2 regions of the Psychrobacter sp. BF1 genome follow, and region 2 is predicted to be linked to the other one. Evidence: riboswitches for the same ligand, from Rfam matches in the RefSeq annotation. Region 2 holds a riboswitch; the other holds the start of a gene.
What was found. A riboswitch is a leader RNA that binds a small molecule or an ion and turns the genes downstream of it on or off. The one in region 2 is predicted to bind thiamine pyrophosphate.

Region 1 (11,459 bases), on a different contig from region 2:
GGTATTAATTAATCATTAAAAACACAAAAAGCCCTGTTAGTTAAAGAGCAGGGCTTTTTCCATAATGAAATAAATTTTAGTGACTAGCTAAGTATTTTCTAAAAAAATATTAGGATTTTTTACTTTGCAAACCAGCTGCATACTCCCGCACGTTTTGCGTAATTTTCATCGAACAGAATTTTGGCCCGCACATCGAGCAAAAGTGTGCAGACTTATGTGCGTCTTTCGGTAAGGTTTCATCATGGAACTCACGGGCAGTATCGGGATCGAGTGCTAGATTGAACTGGTCGTCCCAGCGGAACTCAAAGCGGGCTTTTGATAAGGCATTGTCACGTGCTTGTGCACCGGGATGACCTTTGGCCAAGTCAGCGGCATGAGCAGCAATCTTATAAGTGATAATGCCGTCTTTAACATCCTTCTTATTAGGCAAGCCTAAGTGCTCTTTTGGCGTCACATAACATAGCATAGCGGTACCAAACCAGCCGATCATCGCCGCCCCGATAGCACTAGTAATATGGTCATAACCCGGTGCGATATCCGTGGTCAAAGGCCCTAAAGTGTAGAATGGGGCATCAGCACAGAGCTCAAGTTGTAAATCCATGTTCTCTTTAATACGGTTCATTGCTACGTGGCCTGGACCTTCTACCATCACTTGCACATCATGCTCCCAAGCGATTTTAGTGACTTCACCAAGGGTACGCAGTTCACCAAATTGTGCCGCATCATTAGCGTCTTGTAGACAGCCAGGGCGCAAGCCATCACCCAAACTAAAGGCCACATCATACTGCTTCATAATTTCGCATATGTCTGCAAAATGGGTATATAAAAAATTCTGTTTTTGATGGGCTATGCACCACTGGGCCATGATGGAGCCACCACGTGAGACGATACCAGTCAAGCGTCCAGCAGTTAGCGGTACATATTCCAGTAGCACCCCAGCATGGATAGTAAAATAGTCGACGCCTTGTTCGGCTTGCTCAATTAGAGTATCGCGGAATATCTCCCACGTTAAATCTTCAGCGACACCATCGACTTTTTCTAGTGCCTGATAAATAGGTACAGTACCAATAGGCACCGGTGAGTTACGAATCAACCATTCACGAGTTTCGTGAATGTGATTACCAGTTGATAAATCCATGATGGTATCTGCGCCCCAACGCGTCGCCCAAGTCATCTTTGACACTTCTTCATCGATTGAAGAGCCTAATGCTGAGTTACCGATATTGGCATTGATCTTAACCAAAAAATTGCGTCCGATAATCATCGGTTCAGATTCAGGGTGGTTAATATTATTAGGAATAATGGCGCGACCAGCGGCTACTTCACTGCGGACAAACTCTGGGGTGATAATCGTAGGAGTATTAGCACCGAAACTTTCGCCGTCATGTTGGCGCATATCGGTTAGCTCGTGCTGCTTTTGGGTTTCACGAATAGCGATGTATTCCATTTCAGGAGTAATGATACCGCGGCGAGCGTAGTGCATCTGAGTGATGTTGCCGCTGTGGTCAGCGCCAGTCTTAGCACGGCGTGGCTTATCGATATAAGCGAATCTTAAGTTAGCAGTGCTGATATCGCGTGCGCGCGCTAGTCCGTATGAGCTAGATAAACCACTGAGTTGTTCGCTATCAGCACGTTCATTTATCCAGCCTTGACGCAATTTAGGCAGACCACGAGTCAAGTCGATTTGTACATTGGGATCGGTATAGACGCCAGAAGTATCATAGACATAAAACGCTGGGTTCTGCTGCCAATCACTCTCAGGAATGCCTTCTACTGGAGTATTTGCCAAACTGATTTGACGCATTGGCACTTGGATGTCAGGTCTTGAGCCTTCGATATAGACTTTATGCGAGGCGGGTAGGATACGATGCAAGTCGCGAGCATCTTCTTCAAAACGAGCATCAGCCGCGCTGCGATGGGCAGGTGTTTTAAAAGCATCGGCTTTTTTATTTGATTTTTGCTCTGAACCGGAGTTAGTTGAGCTGGCTGCATTTGCTAGGTAAGTGCTGGCGCTAGGTGTATTGATGTTTGGAGTGGCTTTTGAGCCAAGGCTTGAAGTAGGTGTTGAGATGGTCATATGCTGTCCTAGGATGTTGTCTAAAAGAAAAGGCAACACCGCCAGTAGCTGCGGAGTAAGCATTGGTCATAGCAACAAATTCAATCACAATTTTGAAAATCACGCCATCACCGCTATTAATAGCGGATAAGCTAAAAAGGATTGGTGGACACTACTGATTATTAACCACAGCTCTACAGCATCAGTATTCTATAACTGAGCAGTAGGCTGATAATAAACAGGCATTTCTGCGTGCCCTTTGTATGTATAACATAAGCTTGAGACTTCCCTGCGTCGGTACTAACCGCATCAGGTTCGGCGGGTGATCTCTCAGCGAATGTAGCATGACGGCTTATTATCCAGTCAACTACACCGCACCCCGAGTCTGTCAGTGTTGTAAATCACCTCGATACTAGCAAACTTCTCCCTTAACGGCTAATGCTATTTGTTCATATCACTAATATTAATAAATTTCAGCTCCCCAGCAAAGCTTTTGAGCTGCAATCCTTTGAGTATTGAGCACAGTGATTGATAGCACAGAGCGATTGCTATAAATTTTCTAACCCGCTTTAGCAATCCTAGAGTCAAACCAAGTAGAGGCTGCCAACTACTAGGACTAACTACCCTGCAATAACTCCAAATAGGACTAACTACCCTGCAATGCTTTCAAACTACTATCCTGTTTATATCTGCTTACATTGTCATTGAACTGTCATAAAACCGTCATCGAACTGTCATTAAAGCTTGGCAAACTAGCTCACATCAATAGTTCACATCATTCGACATCAACAGTCATTATTTATTTTATTGGTCAAACTTTAGGAGCATCACATGCGTTATTCAGTATTGGCAATAGCAGTTAGTTGTACCTTGATGCTTACCGCCTGTAATAAATCAACCGATAGCGTTGAATCAGCCAAAGACAGCGCAGCGGTTACTACTACTGAAAAGACTGGCAGCGAAACTAAGCCAGCAGCAGTAAACGATAACATATCCATGAGCATCACTGGCGCTGGCGCCTCATTTCCACAGCCTATCTATGCCAAGTGGTCAGCCGACTATAACGGTGCTACAGGCGGACAAGTCAATTATCAGTCTATTGGTTCATCAGGTGGTATCAAGCAAATTACTGCTGGCACTGTTGATTTTGGTGCATCAGATGCCCCATTGACGCCAGAAGAATTGGAAGCAGCAGGGTTGATTCAGTTTCCGATGGTCATCGGTGGCGTAGTACCAGTAGTCAATATTAAAGGTATTGAGCCGGGCGCGCTCAAGCTAGATGGCAAAGTATTGGCTGATATCTATTTAGGCAAGATTAATAAATGGAATGACCCTGCCATCGTGCAATTAAATCCAGATTTAAAATTACCCGATAGCCCAATTACTACCGTATTTCGCTCAGATGGCTCGGGCACGACTTTTAACTTTACTGATTATTTAGCCAAAGTATCGCCAGAGTGGCAGAGTAGTGTTGGTGTCGATAAGACTGTCAAATGGCCAACCTCTGATCGCGGCGCTGCCGGCAAAGGTAATGAAGGCGTTGCCAGTTATGTGAGTCGTATGGCTAACTCTATCGGTTACGTTGAATATGCCTACGCTAAGCAAAATAACATGGCTCATGTAGCGCTTAAAAATGCAGCCGGTAATGTAGTGCAGCCTTCATCGGCAAGCTTTGCAGCAGCAGGGGATATCGATTGGTCACAGCAAGCAGGTTTTTATAAAGTGATAACCAACTCTGAAACTGCTGAAGCTTGGCCAATAGCAGCTGCTACTTTTATCTTGGTACATAAGCAGCCAAAGGATGCTAAGCAAGTGGCCGGCGTGCTGAACTTCTTTAACTGGGCGTATGACCAAGGTGATGCTGCAGCAACTGAGCTTGACTATGTACCATTCTCTGACAAAGCTGTGGCCTTGTTTAAAGATAGCTGGAAACAAGTAGTCGGTACTGATGGTAAGCCTGTCTACACTGCCCCCTAAGCTTGGATACTAGTCTTAGCTGATAGTCATAGCTGATCAAATACTTTTGCTCAGCTATAACTCAAGTATAAGTAGCGCTGTTTGTTGCTAAATGGTGCTTAAGGCGACATTTATAATAATAAATATAATAATTAAAACACAATAAAAACCACATCATCTATCACAGCGATTATTGGGGCAGTTATGGCAGGGTCTAACTTGCAAACGCAATTGAATAAACAAAAGCGTTTAGATGCGATATTTGTTAATACTACTAAAGCGGCGGCACTGTTTGTACTAGCTAGCTTAGGAGCGATTTTACTATCGTTAATTATTGGCGCTTGGCCGAGTATGCAAGCGTTTGGACTAGACTTTTATACTAGTAATAACTGGGATCCAGTGGCTAATGAGTACGGGGCACTAGCTCCTATCTATGGCACGATAGTTACCTCAGTTATGGCGTTAGTCATCGCTGTACCAGTCAGTTTTGGTATCGCTATATTCTTAACTGAGCTTTGTCCTCCTGTACTTAAAAAGCCATTAGGTATCGCCATTGAGTTGCTAGCTGGTATTCCCTCTATCATTTATGGTATGTGGGGTTTATTCGTATTCGCTCCCTTCTTCGGCAATAATATTCAGCCTTGGCTTACCGAAAATTTAGGCAGTCTGCCGATCATAGGTAAGCTATTCATTGGTGCTCCAATGGGCATTGGCTTATTTACCGCCTCTTTAGTACTAGCCATCATGATCATTCCCTTTATTGCGGCTACTATGCGTGACGTATTTTCTGTAGTGCCAGCCCTGCTAAAAGAATCAGCTTATGGCATGGGCGCTACTACTTGGGAAGTGATGTTTAAGATTATCCTTCCTTATACCAAGACTGGGGTAGTCGGTGGCGTGATCTTAGGGTTAGGGCGAGCGTTAGGCGAGACTATGGCAGTAACTTTTTTGATCGGTAATACCTTCAATATTAACTCTAGTATGTTTGCGTCAGGAGTATCTATTACTTCAGCCTTGGCCAACGAGTTTGCCGAGGCGTCAGATCCATTGCATCTATCATCTTTGTTACATTTAGGATTAATCTTATTCATGATTACTTTTGTGGTGCTATCGATTTCGCGCTTGATGTTACGTGGTATGGATAAGCGTGCTGGACAATAAGCATTAATAATAGACTTTTATAACCATTTAATAGACTGGTTTTAAACTTGCTTCAATTAATAAGGAACTTGCAACATGCCAGCGTTATCCACTATTAATCCTGCCAAAAATGCTGCTGCTGTCACTACTGATCGAGGCTTGTATCGTCGCCGACGCTTGCTGAACAAAGTAGGCTTAGGGTTTGCCGCTTCCGCTATGATATTTGGGCTGTTTTGGCTGACGTGGATTTTGATAACTTTAGGCGTTGAAGGGATGCATGGCCTGCTTGAGATGCCAGTATTCACAGCTGATACACCGCCACCGTTGACTGATGGTGGCTTGCGTAACGCCATCATTGGGTCAGTGATGATTGCTGGTTCTGGCCTGTTTATTGGGGCGCCAATTGGGTTGCTGGCTGGGGTTTATTTAGCTGAATTCTCGCACGGTAATCGCTTGGGACAAGTTATACGTTTTTTGAATGATATTTTACTCTCTGCGCCATCGATTGTGATTGGTCTATTTATCTACGCATTATTAGTCAAAAACTATAGCTTTTCAGGCTGGGCTGGCGCTTTTGCCTTGGCACTTATTGTGATACCAGTAGTAGTAAGAACTACCGAAAGTATGCTGCTATTAGTGCCTAATCAACTGCGTGAAGCCGCTTACGCGCTGGGCACACCGAAGTGGAAGTTAGTATTAGGCGTAACTATGAAAGCGGCGCGGGCAGGTCTAACTACTGGGGTATTGCTGGCTTTTGCCCGTATCACTGGTGAGACTGCACCGCTGTTATTTACCGCTTTAAACAACCAATATTTCAGTCTGGATATGGGTAAGGCGATGGGTAATATGCCCAATACTATCTATCAATTCGCTATGAGTCCTTATGATAATTGGCATGCTCTTGCTTGGGCCGCAGCGTTGCTTATTACCTTTACTGTGCTGACCTTGAACGTGGCAGCTCGCTATATAGGTGGCAAAGAATATAGCTAATTTGGCTGGTGCAACCAATGAGCCGTGCTAATCAATGGCTTTAGCACTAGCCAGCAGCGAACTACTAGCAGTTACTATAATATTTATTGAAGATGACCCCTAATTAATAACTAATAATCGATATCCAGAATCAGTAATTAGCAATCAGGAGCTAGACCATGACTGACACTATTAAACGCTCTACTAAAAAGACTTCGCCAACTATCGCAGTGCCACGCCCTTTCGTTACTGCGCATAACACTGCCCCAGTAATCAGTAGCAATGCTAGCATTATGGCAGCCGTAGTAGAACCGCAAGCTCCTGCCAAAATTCAAATACGTGATCTTAACTTTTACTACGGTAGCTTTCGTGCGCTAAAAGACATCTCTATTGATATTCCAGAAAAGCAAGTTACCGCGTTTATTGGTCCTTCTGGCTGTGGTAAATCAACGCTACTGCGTACTTTTAACCGCATGTATGATTTGTACCCTAATATGCGCGCTGAAGGGGGAATCTATCTCGATGGTCACGATGTATTAGCAAAATCAATGGATGTTAATTTGCTACGTGCCAAGGTTGGCATGGTATTCCAAAAACCAACCCCATTCCCAATGTCTATCTTTGACAATGTGGCCTTTGGGGTAAGACTGTACGAAAAAATGTCAAAAGCTGAGCTAGTAGATCGGGTTGAGTGGGCGCTTAGAAAAGCGGCATTATGGGACGAAGTAAAAGACAAGTTACAAGCTTCAGGCCTGTCACTATCTGGTGGTCAGCAGCAACGGCTCTGTATAGCACGTGGGGTGGCAACTAAGCCTGAAGTCTTGTTACTCGATGAGCCAACTTCTGCGCTAGACCCTATATCGACAGGGGCTATTGAGGATTTGATAGAAGATCTAAAACAGGATTATACCATCGCCATCGTCACCCATAATATGCAGCAAGCGGCACGAATTTCTGATCACACGGCTTATATGTACTTAGGAGATATGGTCGAAATGGGCAAAACCGATCAGATATTTACTAATCCTAGTCAACAAGCGACAGAAGATTATATTACTGGCCGTTATGGCTAACCGCTGACAACCATTGCTGTTAATAATAGCTTTTATCGACACAGCTTTTATCGACACAGCTTTTATTAACGTAGCTATTTATTAAAACTGCTCTTCATAAATACTATTCTTTATTAAAAAGACCACTTACTGAGAATAATTATGCCTAATCAGATGTCCCATACCTCCAAAAGTTTTGACCAAGACTTGAGCGCAAGCACCGATTTGTTTTTAGAGATGGGGATGCTGGCTAGCAATCAAGTAGCGCAAGCGATGCAAGCTTTGTTAGAGAGTGATATGTTGTTAGCGCGGCAAGTAGTTGAGAAGGACAGCGCCATTAATCAGTTAGAAGTGCAGATTGATGAGCATATATTATTACTAGTTGCTAAGCGGCAGCCAGCCGCGCGCGATTTACGTTATGTGATGGCAGTGAGTAAAGGGGTTGTTGACATAGAGCGTATTGGCGATGAAGCGGTAAAAATTGCCCATATGGCGCAGCAAATTGCCAAGGTTAATAGCCATACTTATTGCTACCATGAAGTCCAGCATTTGAGTAACCAAGTAAGAGTCATGCTCAGTAATGCACTGAGGTCATTTGAATACTTAAAGGCAGATAGCGCTTTTGAGGTAATGCGTAGTGACAATGAAGTGGACTTTGAATATCAGTCTGCTATTCGCGCCTTGATGACTTATGTCATGGCAGATGCTAGCCAAATTAGTCAAGTGATCAATTTGATGTGGGTATTGCGTGCGCTGGAACGTATTGGGGATCATGCACGCAATATTGCCGAATTAGTGATTTATATCAGTAGTGGCACTGATGTGCGCCATAGTGACTTTGCCACTGTGCAACAAGCGGTTGATGATGCTGGTAAAGCGGACAGCGATAAAGACAGTGCTGCTAATAATTGCTAATATAGGCCGGCTATTAGCAGTAAATAATATTAGCAGCACAGAGCACTAGCGGTTTGGTTGCCTATAAAACACCAATAAGTAGAGGCTTTGCTAGCTCGCTGTTAAATCTTCATAAGTCTGTTTATTTGGTTTCCGGCGTCCAACCTTGTGGGCGTTCATAATCTTGATTGTCCAAATATTTATCACGCTGCTCAGTCAAGAATTTCTTAGCTTCAGGATCCATCATACTTAAGTGGTTTTCGTTGATCAACATAGTTTGATGCTCAAGCCACTCTTTCCAAGCTTTGTCTGAAACAGTCTGTTGTAGCTCTTGACCTTTTTTATTAGGAAAGGGTGGGTGAGGCATTTTTGGTAAATCTTGCTGATATTTACGGCAAAATACAGTATTAGCTTGTGGGTTAAAGGTCTCGGTCATAAAGGACTCCTAGTTATTCAAAGGGATGTTTAAATAAGTGCTTGCTTCAACGTTACTGAACTATGATAAAGGGGTTAGGGCGCTTAGCAAAGCCTATTCGAGTTATAAAGTTTATCTGAGTGACGCTATCCTGAATTTAGAGCTAGTAGTTGAGCACACAAATAAAAACACCTGCAATCGTAGCAGGTGTAATTAGTAATACAGGGATACTTTTAATCAAGCCACTAGGCAAATGCCTAAGCGACTAGTTAAATAACTGCGCCACTAGGCAAATAACCAAGTCATTAAGCCATTAAGCAAAAACTTCTAGGCGTGTACGTCCGCGAGCAATAGCTTGCTTAACTTGATTTGGAGCCGTACCCCCTAAGTGATCACGTGCCGCCAATGAACCTTCCAAAGTCAAGTATTCGAACACATCAGTACCGATAGCGGCACTAAACTGCTGTAACTGCGCTAAAGATAAATCGCTCAAATCAACCCCTTCTTTAATACCCAAAGCTACGGCATTGCCGACCACTTCATGAGCATCACGGAATGCGACACCATTACGTACTAGGTAATCCGCTAGGTCAGTGGCAGTCGCATAACCTTTCATAGTAGCCGCGCGCATATTTTCTTTATTGGGGGTGATATTGGGCAGCATATCTCCAAAAGCTAGTAGCGAACCGGTTAAGGTATCTACGCAATCAAACAGCGGCTCTTTATCTTCTTGGTTATCTTTATTATAAGCTAGCGGCTGACTCTTCATCAGGCTTAATAAAGTCATCAGCTGACCAAAGACGCGTGCTGCTTTACCACGTACTAACTCAGGTACATCAGGGTTTTTCTTTTGTGGCATGATAGATGAGCCGGTACAAAAGCGATCAGGAATCTGCACAAAATCAAATTGTGCTGACATCCATAAGATAATCTCTTCACTCATGCGTGACAAATGCATCATTAAAATAGAAGCTGCTGAGGTGAATTCAATGGCGAAGTCACGATCGGATACCGCATCTAATGAATTCTGACAAATACCTTCAAAGCCAAGTAATTCTGCGGTAATAGTGCGATCAATCGGGAAAGTAGTACCAGCAAGGGCAGCGCTACCAAGGGGTAGCTGGTTGATACGACGACGGGCATCAACTAGGCGCTCGGTATCACGATAGAGCATTTCAAACCAAGCCATGACATGATGACCGAAGCTAACCGGCTGTGCGGTCTGTAAATGAGTAAAGCCTGGCATAATAGTATCAGTATGCTGTTCAGCCAAATTAAGAAGACCGGTTTGTAAACGCACTAATAGCGCGATAATGTTATCAGTCTCTTCACGTAACCAAAGACGAATGTCAGTAGCAACTTGATCATTACGACTGCGGCCAGTATGCAGTTTTTTACCAACTGCACCAATGATGTCAGTCAAGCGTGACTCAACATTCATATGCACGTCTTCAAGCTCAATAGACCAGTTAAACTCGCCCAGCTCAATCTCAGCCAATACTTGTTCTAGGCCATCAATGATAGTTGCTACTTCACTTTTAGTGAGAATGTCACATTCACCAAGCATAGTGGCATGCGCAATAGAGCCTTCGATATCATGGCGTGCAAAGCGTTGGTCAAAGCCTACGGAGGCAGTAAAAGCCGCAACGAAACTGTCAGTGGCTTCGCTAAAGCGCCCGCCCCACATTTGCTGACTGGGTGAGGAGCTATTTTTCTCAGGATGGTTAAGGTTAGAAACATCTGTGCTAAAATCAGATGAATTTTCATTTTGCTTAGGATGACTAAGGTTTGAAGAGTTGGCGTTCATATAGGTACAAGACAAATCAGAAGAATAAGGGCTCAAGTATAGCAAATGATGAGGTCGCCTTACTAGCTGAGCGTCTAGAGTTTTTTATTCCAAAGCTCATAGATATAATGGCACTTTGGCAATGGCTGCTGTGCATTGTTTTTTGGTCGTTATTTGTCACCATAATCAACCGCTATGAGCTGATAGCTTGGTCAGATTTTTTAATTTCTTTCTCCAGTCTTATCTTGCAAAATATAATAGCTATTTTGCCTGCTCTATATCTTATCGATTATCTACGCCCAGTCATCAAGTATAGCAACCCTATAAAAGTCAGTTTCTATATTCTACTGTTGTTTTTTACTACTAATGGTATCGCCACATCTTTAGTCATGTTGATGAGGATCACTGTCGGCTGGCTTGAATATATTCCGCAAGATTTTATCATAAATATTTTATTCAATATGTTGATTGCTGGCGGTTTCACGCTATTATTTTTACTATATTTTTTGCGTCGTCATTGTGAGCTTATGGCTTTAAAACAATCTTTTGAATACAAGCTCAGCGTTCAAAACGACCTTATTAAGGCGCGTATTGCCCCCCATTTCTTCTTCAACACTATTAATTCTTTGATGACTCTGGTTGAGTCTGATCCACCCCGTGCAGCTGATTTATTACAGCACATATCAGCGTTGTTTCGTGCCAGCTTTAATGGTGCACGTGAGATAAGTTTTGAGGAAGAGGTAGCGCTATGTGAGCATTATTTGGCTATTGAGTCGAGTCGTCTCGCTGATAAACTAGTGGTTAGATGGGACTTACCAGACGATGATATAATGTACGACATGATCATCACTGCCTTAACCCTGCAGAATATAATTGAAAAGATGCTACTGCATGTAGTAGAGATGACTACTGAGACTATCTTTATTGATATAAAAGTAATTTGGCAACAGCACCGTGTAACCCTTACTGTTACTGCACAGCTACCTAGTAAGACCTTAATGATAAGTTATGACTTGCATAACCATGTTGATTTTCATGTTCAAGATGAGCGCCTAAAAACATATTTCGGTAAAAGTGCGTTTATAAAGAGTAAGGTAACTAATAAACAGATAATCACCACTATCGATTACCCTTTACAAGACGTTGCACTTTAATTATATTCACTCTGTTTGCAAATAAGCTAATAAACTG
Region 2 (11,459 bases):
TGCCTCATCAAGAGCAGCATAAAGGCTGTTAACTTGCTCGGCAGTAGTCAAATACAGATTGACACGGGCAGAGTGAAAACGACCGGTTTTTGAAGGTTTAACTTCGATAGAAGCTAGATCAAAATCGGGGAACTGGCTACCTAAAATTAGCTTTATTTCATTTAGTAAGCTCTCATGCTCACCTTCATGACCGATAATGCTCATCGGATAATCCATTGGGAAGTCCCATAATTCTGGGTTCTGGATATCCGTTTTTTTGCCTTTTAAGTTATCGGTACTGTTCTCTAATTCGGCTATATTGAGCTCTTTTTTAGTGGTTTGTTGCTTATCACTCATTGGGTAATCCTTATGGCTAATTTCAGTTTTAATTTCATTTTTAAATAAGATTTTAATGCGACTTCTCAAGGTAATGCACTATAGTAAAATTTTTTGCGTGACACCTTTAATAGGTGAAAACAGCAGCCACAAAAAAGCTGAGAGCGACTCAGTCTTTCGATGTATTTAACTTTTTGTTGGGCATGACTAATGATAGTAGCGGTTGTATGCATGGTTTATAGTGGCAGTTAAGCGGTTATTCAAGGGCTGTAAGGGTAAAGGCAATAGGCCGTTACCGTAAAGCACCGGTTAATTTTATCTACCTAAAGGCTAGCCATGTTTGCACCACTTAAGCTAGGCTCTTGGCATTAACAGAGATAGGCTTGCAAAAAAAGTCAGCAGTTAGCTACTTTTTAGAAGCACAGATAGCCACATAGTCGCCACGGTCATAACCTGTAAGCACTTCTTGTACTGTATCGTTGGCGTACATAGGGTGAGTGACTAAAGTCTGCGCATACTGAAAGTCGACGAAGCCATTGATTTGCATAAGGGCGATTTTTTCATCAGAGGTGCGCCAGTTGGCCGATTTAACCAACTCGATCGGATAAGGGTCGGCGGGTGCTATATGCTCAAGCAGTGGATGTTGCCAAGTGCCTAATGAGCTGGCCAAGTTGTATAAGCTGGCAAAGCCACTCTCCTTTGGTACATCGATGAGCGCCAGCTTACCGCCACGCTTTAAGGCAGCAAAAGCTTTTTTAATACACAAGTCTAAATCAGTAATGTAGCTGACACTGCCATTGAACATAATGATATCGAACTTATTGGCCTCAATCTCACAAGTTTCCGCAGGCCTAACATCGACTTTAATACCGCGTTTTTCAGCGACTTCTGCCATATCTTTTGAAGGCTCGATGCCGTGCTTGATATGGATGTCATAGTCCTTCGCCAACAGCATCTCAAACAAGCCACTACCACAGCCAACAGATAAGATTTCACTGTGCTTATCCAAAAAATGGGCGACTAATTTTAACTCGCTAGTAAGTAAATTCTGGTTATCAAAAAACCAGCTGTCGTAGGCGCTTGCATGTTCATCGAATGCAGCCATGATAGTAATACTCCAAAAGGTTTATAGTGATGGGTTGATAAGTCAATGCGTTGATACGTTAATTAATTAAGTCCGATCTAAAGCCATCTGCCAAAAATTAACTTCCATCCGTGAGGCGGTGTTAAATAACTGTTGAAATTTGTCTGCTTGCGAGGGGCTTGCTTGGGCTAATAACTGATTAATATAAGCCTCGTTTTGGGCGGTGATCGCCTGAAAGTCATCGCTAGCAAAGACATCAATCCACAATTGGTAAGGATTATTGGCAATAAAACCTTGAGCTTTAAGGCGTTTACCGATTTCGCCATAGCCCATCAAGCAAGGGGCGATAGCGGCATACAGCTCAGCCAGGGAGCCTGACATAGCGGCATCTAACAGATAGCGGCTATAAGCGATAGTGGCTACCGATTCAGCCGTGTTTTCTACCTCTTCTACTTTTATGCCCCACTGCTTACAAAAATCTAAATACATACCTATTTCCATATCTAGCATAGTGTTAATGCCTGCTTGCCCGATACGCATTTGGGCTAGCGTATCGCTTTTATAAACGCTTAAAGCCATTACCCGAGTGTAGTGCAACAAATATAAATAATCTTGCACTAAGTAGTGGCGAAAGCTGTCAGGATCGAGAGTACCTGCAGCGAGCTGATTGACGAAGTCATGCTCAACGTAACTGTCCCAAGTCGGGCAGTTATAACGTAAGGTTTGATAGTTCATAAGATTAAGAGGTCCATAAAAAGTGTAAAGCTATTGTCGATAGCAATTAACAATTAGCAATCAGTCATCAGTGAGCCTAGAAGTATAAAATAGTGACAAAGTTATTAGCTTAGGCTGCAATAAGCACAAATAAGTAGCACAAGCAAAATAGTAACGGGCAGTAAAATAAGCGCTAAGCAGGCAATGAGTAAGCAATGAGCAGCCAAAAACAGCCACAAAAAAACCTCAGCCGTTTATAGTGAATAAACGACTAAGGTTTTAGTAAAAGGTATGGAGTAAAGAGTCACGCTTGTTTCCTACGTCAGTGTTAACTGCATCAGGTTCGCGGGTAATTCTCAGCAATGGTTATCATAGTGCCACTAGAGCCAAAATAGGCTCTAAAAGGGACATCTGATAGCCAAAGCACCCCGACAAGGTTGGTTGGTTTTTTTAAGCTAAATATCTAAGTTAAACGCTGGTTGATTAACCCATTGGTCTCTATGATAGACGAACTCAGCCATCATAAGCAAGCCATACTCAGAGTTAACTGTACCTATCTAGCAGACACAAAAAAGCTGAGACTTAGCTCAGCTTTTTTGTGATTAACCAGGACTGTTTAAGCGACTGGTCTAAAGATTAGTCATTTTCAAGGAACGAGCGTAAATGCTCAGAACGTGAAGGATGACGCAATTTACGTAGTGCTTTGGCTTCAATCTGACGAATACGTTCACGAGTAACATCGAACTGCTTACCGACTTCCTCAAGAGTATGATCCGTTGGCATATCGATACCGAAACGCATTTTTAGCACGCGTGCTTCACGTTCAGTTAAGTTACTCAATACATCACGAGTCGCTTCACGTAGACCTGCTGAAGTCGCATCATCAACTGGGCTGGAGATAGTTTGATCTTCAATGAAATCGCCTAAATGCGAGTCTTCATCATCACCGATTGGCGTCTCCATAGAGATAGGCTCTTTGGCAATCTTCAGTACTTTACGTACTTTGACTTCGTCCATCTCTAAACGTTCGCCTAATTCCTCAGGCGTCGGCTCACGGCCCATCTCTTGCAACAGCTGGCGAGAGACACGGTTGATCTTATTAATAGTCTCAATCATGTGTACTGGAATACGAATAGTACGCGCCTGATCAGCGATAGAGCGGGTTATTGCCTGACGAATCCACCAAGTGGCATAAGTCGAGAACTTGTAACCACGACGATATTCAAATTTATCAACCGCTTTCATCAGACCGATATTACCTTCTTGAATAAGATCCAAGAACTGTAGGCCACGGTTAGTATATTTTTTGGCGATAGAGATAACTAGACGTAAGTTAGCTTCTACCATCTCTTTTTTGGCGCGGCGAGCTTTAGCTTCACCGATAGCCATACGACGAGCGACGTCCTTCATATCGTGAATTTCCATGTCGAGCTTTTGCTCGTAATCACGGATTTTACGTTGTAGAAGAATAACATCGTCAGTTACTTTTTCTAGAGTCTCAGCGAATGCAGGCTTACCTTTAAGACGTTCAGTCAACCAATCGACGTTAGCCTCATTACTAGGGAAAGTCTTACGGAACTCTTCACGTGGCATACGCCCACGACGAATCACTAAGCGCATGATTTGACGTTCTTGTTTACGCACATCATCATAAACGTCATGCATAATAGCCATAACTTGATCAGACATACGGTTATTAAGCTTGAGCATCATAAAGCGTACAGCCAGCTGCTCGTAGGCTTCGTTAGCTTGGACGCTGCCACGACCAAAATCAAGCAAGGCTTGCTTGGCCGTCATGAATAAGCCTTCGATCTCTTCTAAACGAATACGTACTTCTTCTGGATCGATACCGCTGGTTTCTTCTTCTTCGCTCTCGTCTTCTACGTCATCAGCATCGTCTTCGTCATCATCTTTATCAGCCTTGGCTTTAACCTTAGCTTTGACAACTGGCATTTTCTCTTTCTCTTTTTCTCTTTCTCGCTCTTCTTTAACACGCTCTTTTTCTAGCTTGGCAGCGGCTATATCTTCTTCGGTTTCAGGATCTAAGAAGCCCGTAATGACGTCAGAGAGTTTTTTATCACCTTCTAAGACGCGCTGATATTCATCGAGGACATACTGGACAGTACCAGGCCAATATGACATGGCATGCTGGACGTCACGAATACCTTCTTCGATACGCTTGGCAATAGCGATCTCGCCTTCACGAGTCAATAGATCAACTGTGCCCATCTCACGCATGTACATACGTACAGGGTCAGTAGTACGACCTGGATCAGTCTCAACCGCTGCCAATACTGCTGCTGCTTCATCAGCTGCTGATTCATCGTCACTCGAATCATCGTTCATCAAGATATCGTCGTCATCAGGTGCAGACTCAAATATCTTAATACCGACATCAGTCAGCATCTGTACAATATCTTCGATTTGATCACTTTCAGTGATAGAGTCGGGTAGCTGGTCATTAACCTCAGCATAAGTTAAATAGCCTTGCTCTTTACCCATTTGGATTAAGGTGGCTAGCTGAGATGTGGACTTAGAAACTGACTTATCGTTCATAAATACTCACTTTTGCGTCGGACATTTTCGCAATACGATAAGCTAATTTTGGCTTCGACCAATGAATCTAGTGAATCGATCATAGCTAAGCACAGTAATTATAAATAATTATCGATAATAACGAAAATGAGTTGATATGAATAAAAAACTCAAAATACTACAATAATAAAACCCAAAAAGCAGGTAACGAGTAAAAGATGGCAAAACAGCCGCAACGCTTTAACTAATGTCCTATTTCACTATTACTCACCAGTCAAGCATAGCGTCTTTTATGGAGTAAAAAGGTCAATCCAAAACCCCTTTTCACCATTAAATAGTAACGCTACTAATATAGCGACGGCGTAGTTTAACACAGACCCTAGTATTCAAACATAAGCTAGTGCATTTACTATCCGCTAGTAGCACAGACATTATCAGCCATAATCATAAACAATGGGGACAAGCGGGTTGCTTTTAAAGGCCTGACGTCTGCTTTGACTGATTAAGCGCTAAAAATTCATTAAATAATGACCATTTGCGCTGACTGCTCTGCTTGCTGCTCACGCAACCAATCATTTAAGCGCTGGGTCTGTTTGCGTACGATCGCCAGTTTGACATGATCGGGGTTTTTGATCAGCTCTTGCATCTTTTTTTGTAGGTGTAGTTTGAGCAGCTGCATCACTAGATTCTCAATCAGCTCATCTAAGCTCAATACATTGCGCGCACTTAAAGTTTTATAAAAAGCGCCCCAACTTCGGCTCAAGGATAATTGAGTCATCGGCTTGAGATTAGATAAAATAAAATGTGCTGCTGCATTAGCATCACTTGGCAAATAGTTTAAGCAGCGCTTGATAGTGCTAACCATATCCAGTAGGGCGGCGTCCTGCAAATCCTCCCATGCCAGCGCTCGAAAGGCATCAGTAGCTGCTCTTTTTTGAATGTGGGCTGGGAACTGTAATCGATCAATACCGGCCTGCTGCCAAATCATGACAATAGGATCATCGACTAAGGCGCTAGGCTGAAACAAAAAGCACAATTGTAATTGTTGACTGATGGTCATATCACCATCGAAGTCTAGCAAGGCATCTTTGGCCTCGATATTTTGACTGCGCTTGCCACCCAGCTTTTGATAGATATCGTTATTGAGCAAATAGCGAAAACTACTGCCTTTTGGCAATAGCGTAGTCAAAGTGCGTACTTGTGACATCAGCTTAGCTTTACCTTCTGCTAAGCTCAAGTCATAGCGCTCGCTCAGATAAGCAAAGATATACTGCGATAACGGCATGGCATTGGCGATCTGCTCACGCATAGCCTCAGCCCCTTGACTACTAATAAAAGTATCAGGGTCATGATTATTCGGTAAGCTTAAAAACCGCAGTTCTTTATCGTCCCCAAGGACGGGCAGGGCAATCTCCAGAGTACGCCAAGCCGCCTTTTGACCAGCACTATCGCCATCGAAGCTTAAGGTTAAGGTTGGGTTAAGAGTCAATAGACGAGCGATTTGGCTCTCATTAATAGCTGTACCCATAGAGGCAATCGCCCCATAGATACCAGCTTGATAAAGGGCGATCACATCCATGTAGCCTTCGACTACTAGCCAATGGTCTGCACGCTGCTGGCGAGACTCATAATAGCCATAGAGTACATGCTGCTTATGAAATACTGGCGAGTCAGAGGAGTTGATATATTTAGGCTTAACTTCATCATCGAGTGCCCGTCCAGCAAAGCCAATGATTCGGCCCTGATTATCACGGATAGGGAAGATAACCCGATCACGCAGTAGGTCATAGTCGCGTCCTGAATCTGAGCTACGCACTAAGCCTAAGGCCTTGAGACCAGCGATATCTTGCGGAAACTCATGCTCTAGATGCTGCCAACCAAAAGGCGCGTAACCTAAGCCAAAAGTGTCTAAACTCTGCTCAGTGACGCCGCGAGTCATAAAGTAATGTTTAGCGTGCGGATGAGTATTTAGATTACGTTGGTAAAACTGCTGGATCTGTATCAGTAGCTCGTATAAGTTGCCGTCTTTTTCACTATTATCATCGGCGCTCGACACTACAAATGAGTCATCGCTCAACCAGGTAGGTGCAGAGCCTTGCTGTGCAGCTGAAAGGTAGTCAGCAGGATGATAGTCGTTGTGATCATAAGCGCTACTGCCGTAATCTGGGTTGCCGTACGGCTCATTACTGTACTGCTCATTACCGTACTCCATATCACCAGCATTGCTGTAGTCGATATCTGAGTAAGGAATATAGGGCGTTACGCTCAGCTCATTAGCGTTGTGCTCATAAGTAGGGTGGCCAGTATCACTATCGTCAGGCTGGCCACTTCGCTGTTGAATATTATCACTATAGTTAGCAGTACTAGACTTAGACGACGACTTAGTAGAAGGTACGGGCGCTGTTCTAGGATTAGAGCTAGGCTGTGGCGAGTTATACGCTGGCTGGCTGGCTGATCTATTAATGGGTTTGGCTGTGCTACGCCGATAACTAACGTTTTGTTGATCTTCTTCAGGTATTTCTATCCCCGTCTGCTTGGATAGCTCTTTAACCGCTTCCATAAACGTCAGGTTTTCGTAGTCACGCAAAAAGCTAATAGCATTACCACCAACGCTACAGCCAAAGCAATGATAAATGTTCTTTTGCGGATTAACATAAAACGAAGGCGACTTCTCACCATGAAACGGACAACAGCCTTTATACTCGCTACCCGCACGTTTAAGCGTGGTATGACGACCAATAATACTGATAAGATCAGCTTGGCTACTGAGTTGTTCGAGGATATGGTTGGGGATACTCATGAGAGAAATATTTTACCCTAAGACTGCATAATTAAATTTTATTACGAATATTTTATTCTAGGATAGTAGCTACCCTATCATAAATAGAACAGCAAAAGGGCTCAGCCAAAGCTCAAAAAGTAAGGCCAACATAGTCGTTGACCTTACTTTTATGATTTATCCTAATACCAATACCAATACCAATACCAGTAACTATTTACTAGTATTGTGACAGCGACTTATCTTTCATTATTAGTATTAGGGGTATTGTTTGGATTCAGCTGAATACGATCGCGGCCACTGTCATTAGGCATAGTAGTGAGGCGAGTCGGATTGGTATTTAGCGGATCGACAGCAGCTTCTATAGCAGCAGCGCTAGCACTACCTTGTCCAGAAACCTGTTCAGTAGCACTTTCAGGCAGACCTAAACCGATATTGACTCCACCACGTCGAGTTGGCAAAGTGCCAATACCCGATGCAGAAGCGTTGGCGCTAGGCAATTGTAGCTGTGCCGCGTCAAGGACGATTTGGGTTTTGGTAGCACCGCTATACTGACCGTCAGCGTTGGACTTATCCATCATGCTGGCCCGACCCAATTGACCGAAGGTTAGCTTGTTCAACCATGAGCGATCGGCTCTAGTATCGAGCTTGACTTGTCCATTGCTAGTCAGCATATTTGGATAGTTAATCTGTAGCAGCGTGCGATATTGTTCAGCTAGATCATTCAACCCTAATTGCTTATTGCTATAAGCTAGGATAGCGATAGCATTTGGTACTGACTCGCTAAGAGGATAATATTGGAAAGCCCACTTAGCACGGTTAGCGGCGGCGACATAAGCCTCACGTTTAATATACCAATTGGCGGCCGTCAATTCACTCTCAGCGAATTGATTATAAATAAAAGTCATGCGTTGAGCGGCGTCAGGAGCATAAGGGCTGTTAGGGTATTTATTAACAAGCTCTTGGAAGTTGGCAAAAGCAATACGCAAGTAAGCAGTATCACGCTCAGCTTGGTTAGTTTTGAACAGCTTAATGCCTTCAGATGAGCCTTGCATGTTAGCCACACCACGTACGTAATAAGCGTAGCTGACTTGTGGGTTTGAGGGATAAAGGCTTATAAAACGCTCAGCACTAGAGGCTGCCGTCTCGTAATTGCCCGCAGCAAATTGCGCATACATGATATCAAGCAGCGATTGCTCGGCATATTGGCCAGTAGGATAAAAGGTACGTAGACTGTTCAGATCTTCAATCGCTTGAGTATAGCGACCTTTATCAATCTGATCGACAGCATCACGATAGTAGGCTTGCTCAGTTTTTTCGGCGGTTTCAACCGCATCGACATTTTTGCCAGTCAGATTCTTAAAAGTCTGACAGCCCACTAAGTTCACGCTTAATGCTAGCAAGGTTACTGATGATAATTTGATAAAGGTGTTCCCTACAGGACGCATACTTCTCTCCGCACAAAATGCATAACAGCAGCAATGCCATCATACTTATAACAGGTTAATGATAAAAAGGCAGCCCTAGCCAAGTACCGTAAAGTCGTCTGCAAAACAATGGATAAAGCCATCTGCAAATAACGGGACATGACTTATGCTAACGCTAGCAACAAAATCTTGCTTACTTTATAGAATAATAGTGGTGTAGTCTATTTTTTCATGGTTTATTTTAGTCAGTTGCATACAGCTTGATGGTCTACTGTCTTTATTTGACAGCCTTTAGTTTGAGCAATAAACCGAGTAACAGAGCACAATAATCTTGCTAGTTTAGCACGAGCGACGATAATGGGCGATGAAGAATCCAATCCACGCTGTTAAATATACAGTAAATTACCACGATGTTATATTGTAGAGAGTTAATAGCGTGCTAATAAGGACTACATAATTGCGCAATCATTACTAGGGTAGCTCAAGCATTAGCGGCGGTTGAGCGGTCAAAAATAACAGATAACTCACAGTGGCTATAGGGCTTGAGCATTTGCCATGCTACACTAGCCAATAACTAAACCGGCTTTTTGTTTCGGCTATTGCCTATGGGCTAGATAGTCAGATAATTATCTATATTTTTCATAAAGTCCACTATCGTGGCTTTACTATGTATGAATTTGCTATGAATGATAATGCTATGAATAATAATCCAGCGCTAGATGACCAACGAGTTGCAAAAGATTTGTTAGCTACTGATGAGCTATCTGATAATAATGCTAGTGACGAGCTTGACGATGGGGTGGCGGTAGACTTCGATGAGGAAAACGCTGAGCTACTTGACGATGATGAGTTGCTCGATGATGAAGACGAAGATCAAGATGAAGAAAGCAGCTATAGTGATGAGCCGCGCGTAGCGGGTCAGCCGATACCAGAAGTGATTAACGTCACTCATATCGTTGCAGAAAACGAAGCAGGCTTACGTATTGATAAAGTGGCTTCACTGATATTTACCGACTTTTCGCGGGCGCAACTGCAAGGTTGGATTGCTGATGGCAGTTTATTACATAATGGTAAAGTGCAAAAATCAAAGCAACGAGTAAAACCTAATGATGTTTTACACTTATCGACTACTCTACAGCAGCACGGTGAAGATCAGCCAGAAAACATCGATATCGAAGTGGTTTATGAAGATGAGGCGGTATTAGTCATTAATAAACCAGTTGGCATGGTAGTGCATCCTGGGGCAGGCAATCAGACCGGTACGCTAGTCAACGCCTTGCTTTATCACTATCCGCAGCAACATCATTTGCCACGTGCTGGACTAGTCCATCGTATCGATAAGGATACTTCGGGGCTACTACTGATAGGCAAAACTAAGCCGGCACAAATGGCATTGATGGCGCAATTAAAAGATAAATCAGTTTATCGTCATTATCAGTGTGTAGTAGCTGGTGATCAAGCCAGCTTGATGCGTCACCGTCGTATCGATGCCCCTATTGGTCGCCATCGTAATCAGCGTACTAAGATGACCGTGATGACCGCAGGGCGTGAGGCGGTAACCCATTTATTAGAAGTCACTGCTCTTAATGATAACTATACTTTGTTAGATGTGGGTCTTGAGACTGGCCGTACCCATCAGATTCGGGTGCATTTAAGCCATATTACTTATCCTATAGTCGGTGATCGGGTTTATGGCGGTCGTCGCCAGTTACGCTCAGGGCTGACAGACAAGCAGCGTGAAACTATTAGTAACTTCCCACGTCAAGCTTTGCATGCTTATGCTTTAGGGTTTGTACATCCAACCACTGGTGAAGATATTGAAGTCACTACCCCTATTCCTGAAGATATGCAGCAGCTAATCGCTGTACTAAGCGAAGGTTACTTTCCTGAATAAAAATCGCTAAATAAGCTGTTTATAAAAAGGCGGGCCATAACAGATGATCGATAAGTTGCCTATTAGTGTTTATCCTGATAATAGTCAGGTAGTTAAGCCAGCTCCTATCGCTGTGCTGGCTCGGCTCGATGATATTATAGTATTGCAAACGGCCGCTTTTAGTAAAGCGAGCTTATCATCGGATGCGGTTGCAGCTACGGCTACAATTTCTGATGCTGATGCTGATGCTGGCAATAATAGCAACGCCATCGATGATGCTAATAGCTTGGATGCTAAAAACGATCAGCATATGCTCGCAGAAGGTCAGAACAGCTATGCGGCGCTAAATCTAGGTCTACACGTACAAGATAACGCTGAGCAAGTACTGCAAAACCGTATGCGGTTATTGAGCGCTATTAATGGACAGCTAGCGAGCACACATCAGCCTATCAAAGCTTTGCACTGGGTTAATCAAGTGCATGGTGAGCAAGTCCACGATATTGATGCCACTATGCTGACTATGCAACCGGTGGATGCTGATGCTATGGTCAGTTACCAAGACAATATTGGCTTAGCCATTATGACTGCCGACTGTGTGCCTATCGTGCTATATCAGCCTACTACTGCACAGATAGCGGCTATTCATGCTGGCTGGCAAGGGCTGGCTTGTGGGGTTATAAAAGCTACAGCTAAAAGCTTTGATCTGAGCGCACCGATTATGGCTTGGATTGG

Region 1: linked by a shared signal. The riboswitch ahead of thiC (phosphomethylpyrimidine synthase ThiC) and the one ahead of tenA (thiaminase II) in region 2 are both predicted to bind thiamine pyrophosphate.

The regions. Positions count from the first base shown of each region.
Region 1 covers NZ_JAGYWV010000002.1:448,499-459,957, reverse strand. Annotated here, with positions in the region: gene thiC (phosphomethylpyrimidine synthase ThiC) at 110-2,077, opposite strand; TPP riboswitch at 2,326-2,448, opposite strand; gene pstS (phosphate ABC transporter substrate-binding protein PstS) at 2,888-4,033, shown strand; gene pstC (phosphate ABC transporter permease subunit PstC) at 4,217-5,173, shown strand; gene pstA (phosphate ABC transporter permease PstA) at 5,249-6,142, shown strand; gene pstB (phosphate ABC transporter ATP-binding protein PstB) at 6,415-7,194, shown strand; gene phoU (phosphate signaling complex protein PhoU) at 7,336-8,088, shown strand; gene KZA12_RS04800 (oxidative damage protection protein) at 8,210-8,503, opposite strand; gene argH (argininosuccinate lyase) at 8,796-10,169, opposite strand; gene KZA12_RS04790 (histidine kinase) at 10,397-11,422, shown strand.
Region 2 covers NZ_JAGYWV010000001.1:560,962-572,420, forward strand. Annotated here, with positions in the region: gene KZA12_RS02260 (YbeD family protein) at 1-336, opposite strand, end outside; gene KZA12_RS02265 (class I SAM-dependent methyltransferase) at 722-1,420, opposite strand; gene tenA (thiaminase II) at 1,487-2,134, opposite strand; TPP riboswitch at 2,411-2,554, opposite strand; gene rpoD (RNA polymerase sigma factor RpoD) at 2,750-4,669, opposite strand; gene KZA12_RS02280 (DNA primase) at 5,169-7,448, opposite strand; gene KZA12_RS02285 (outer membrane protein assembly factor BamD) at 7,667-8,875, opposite strand; gene KZA12_RS02290 (RluA family pseudouridine synthase) at 9,552-10,748, shown strand; gene KZA12_RS02295 (polyphenol oxidase family protein) at 10,792-11,459, shown strand, end outside.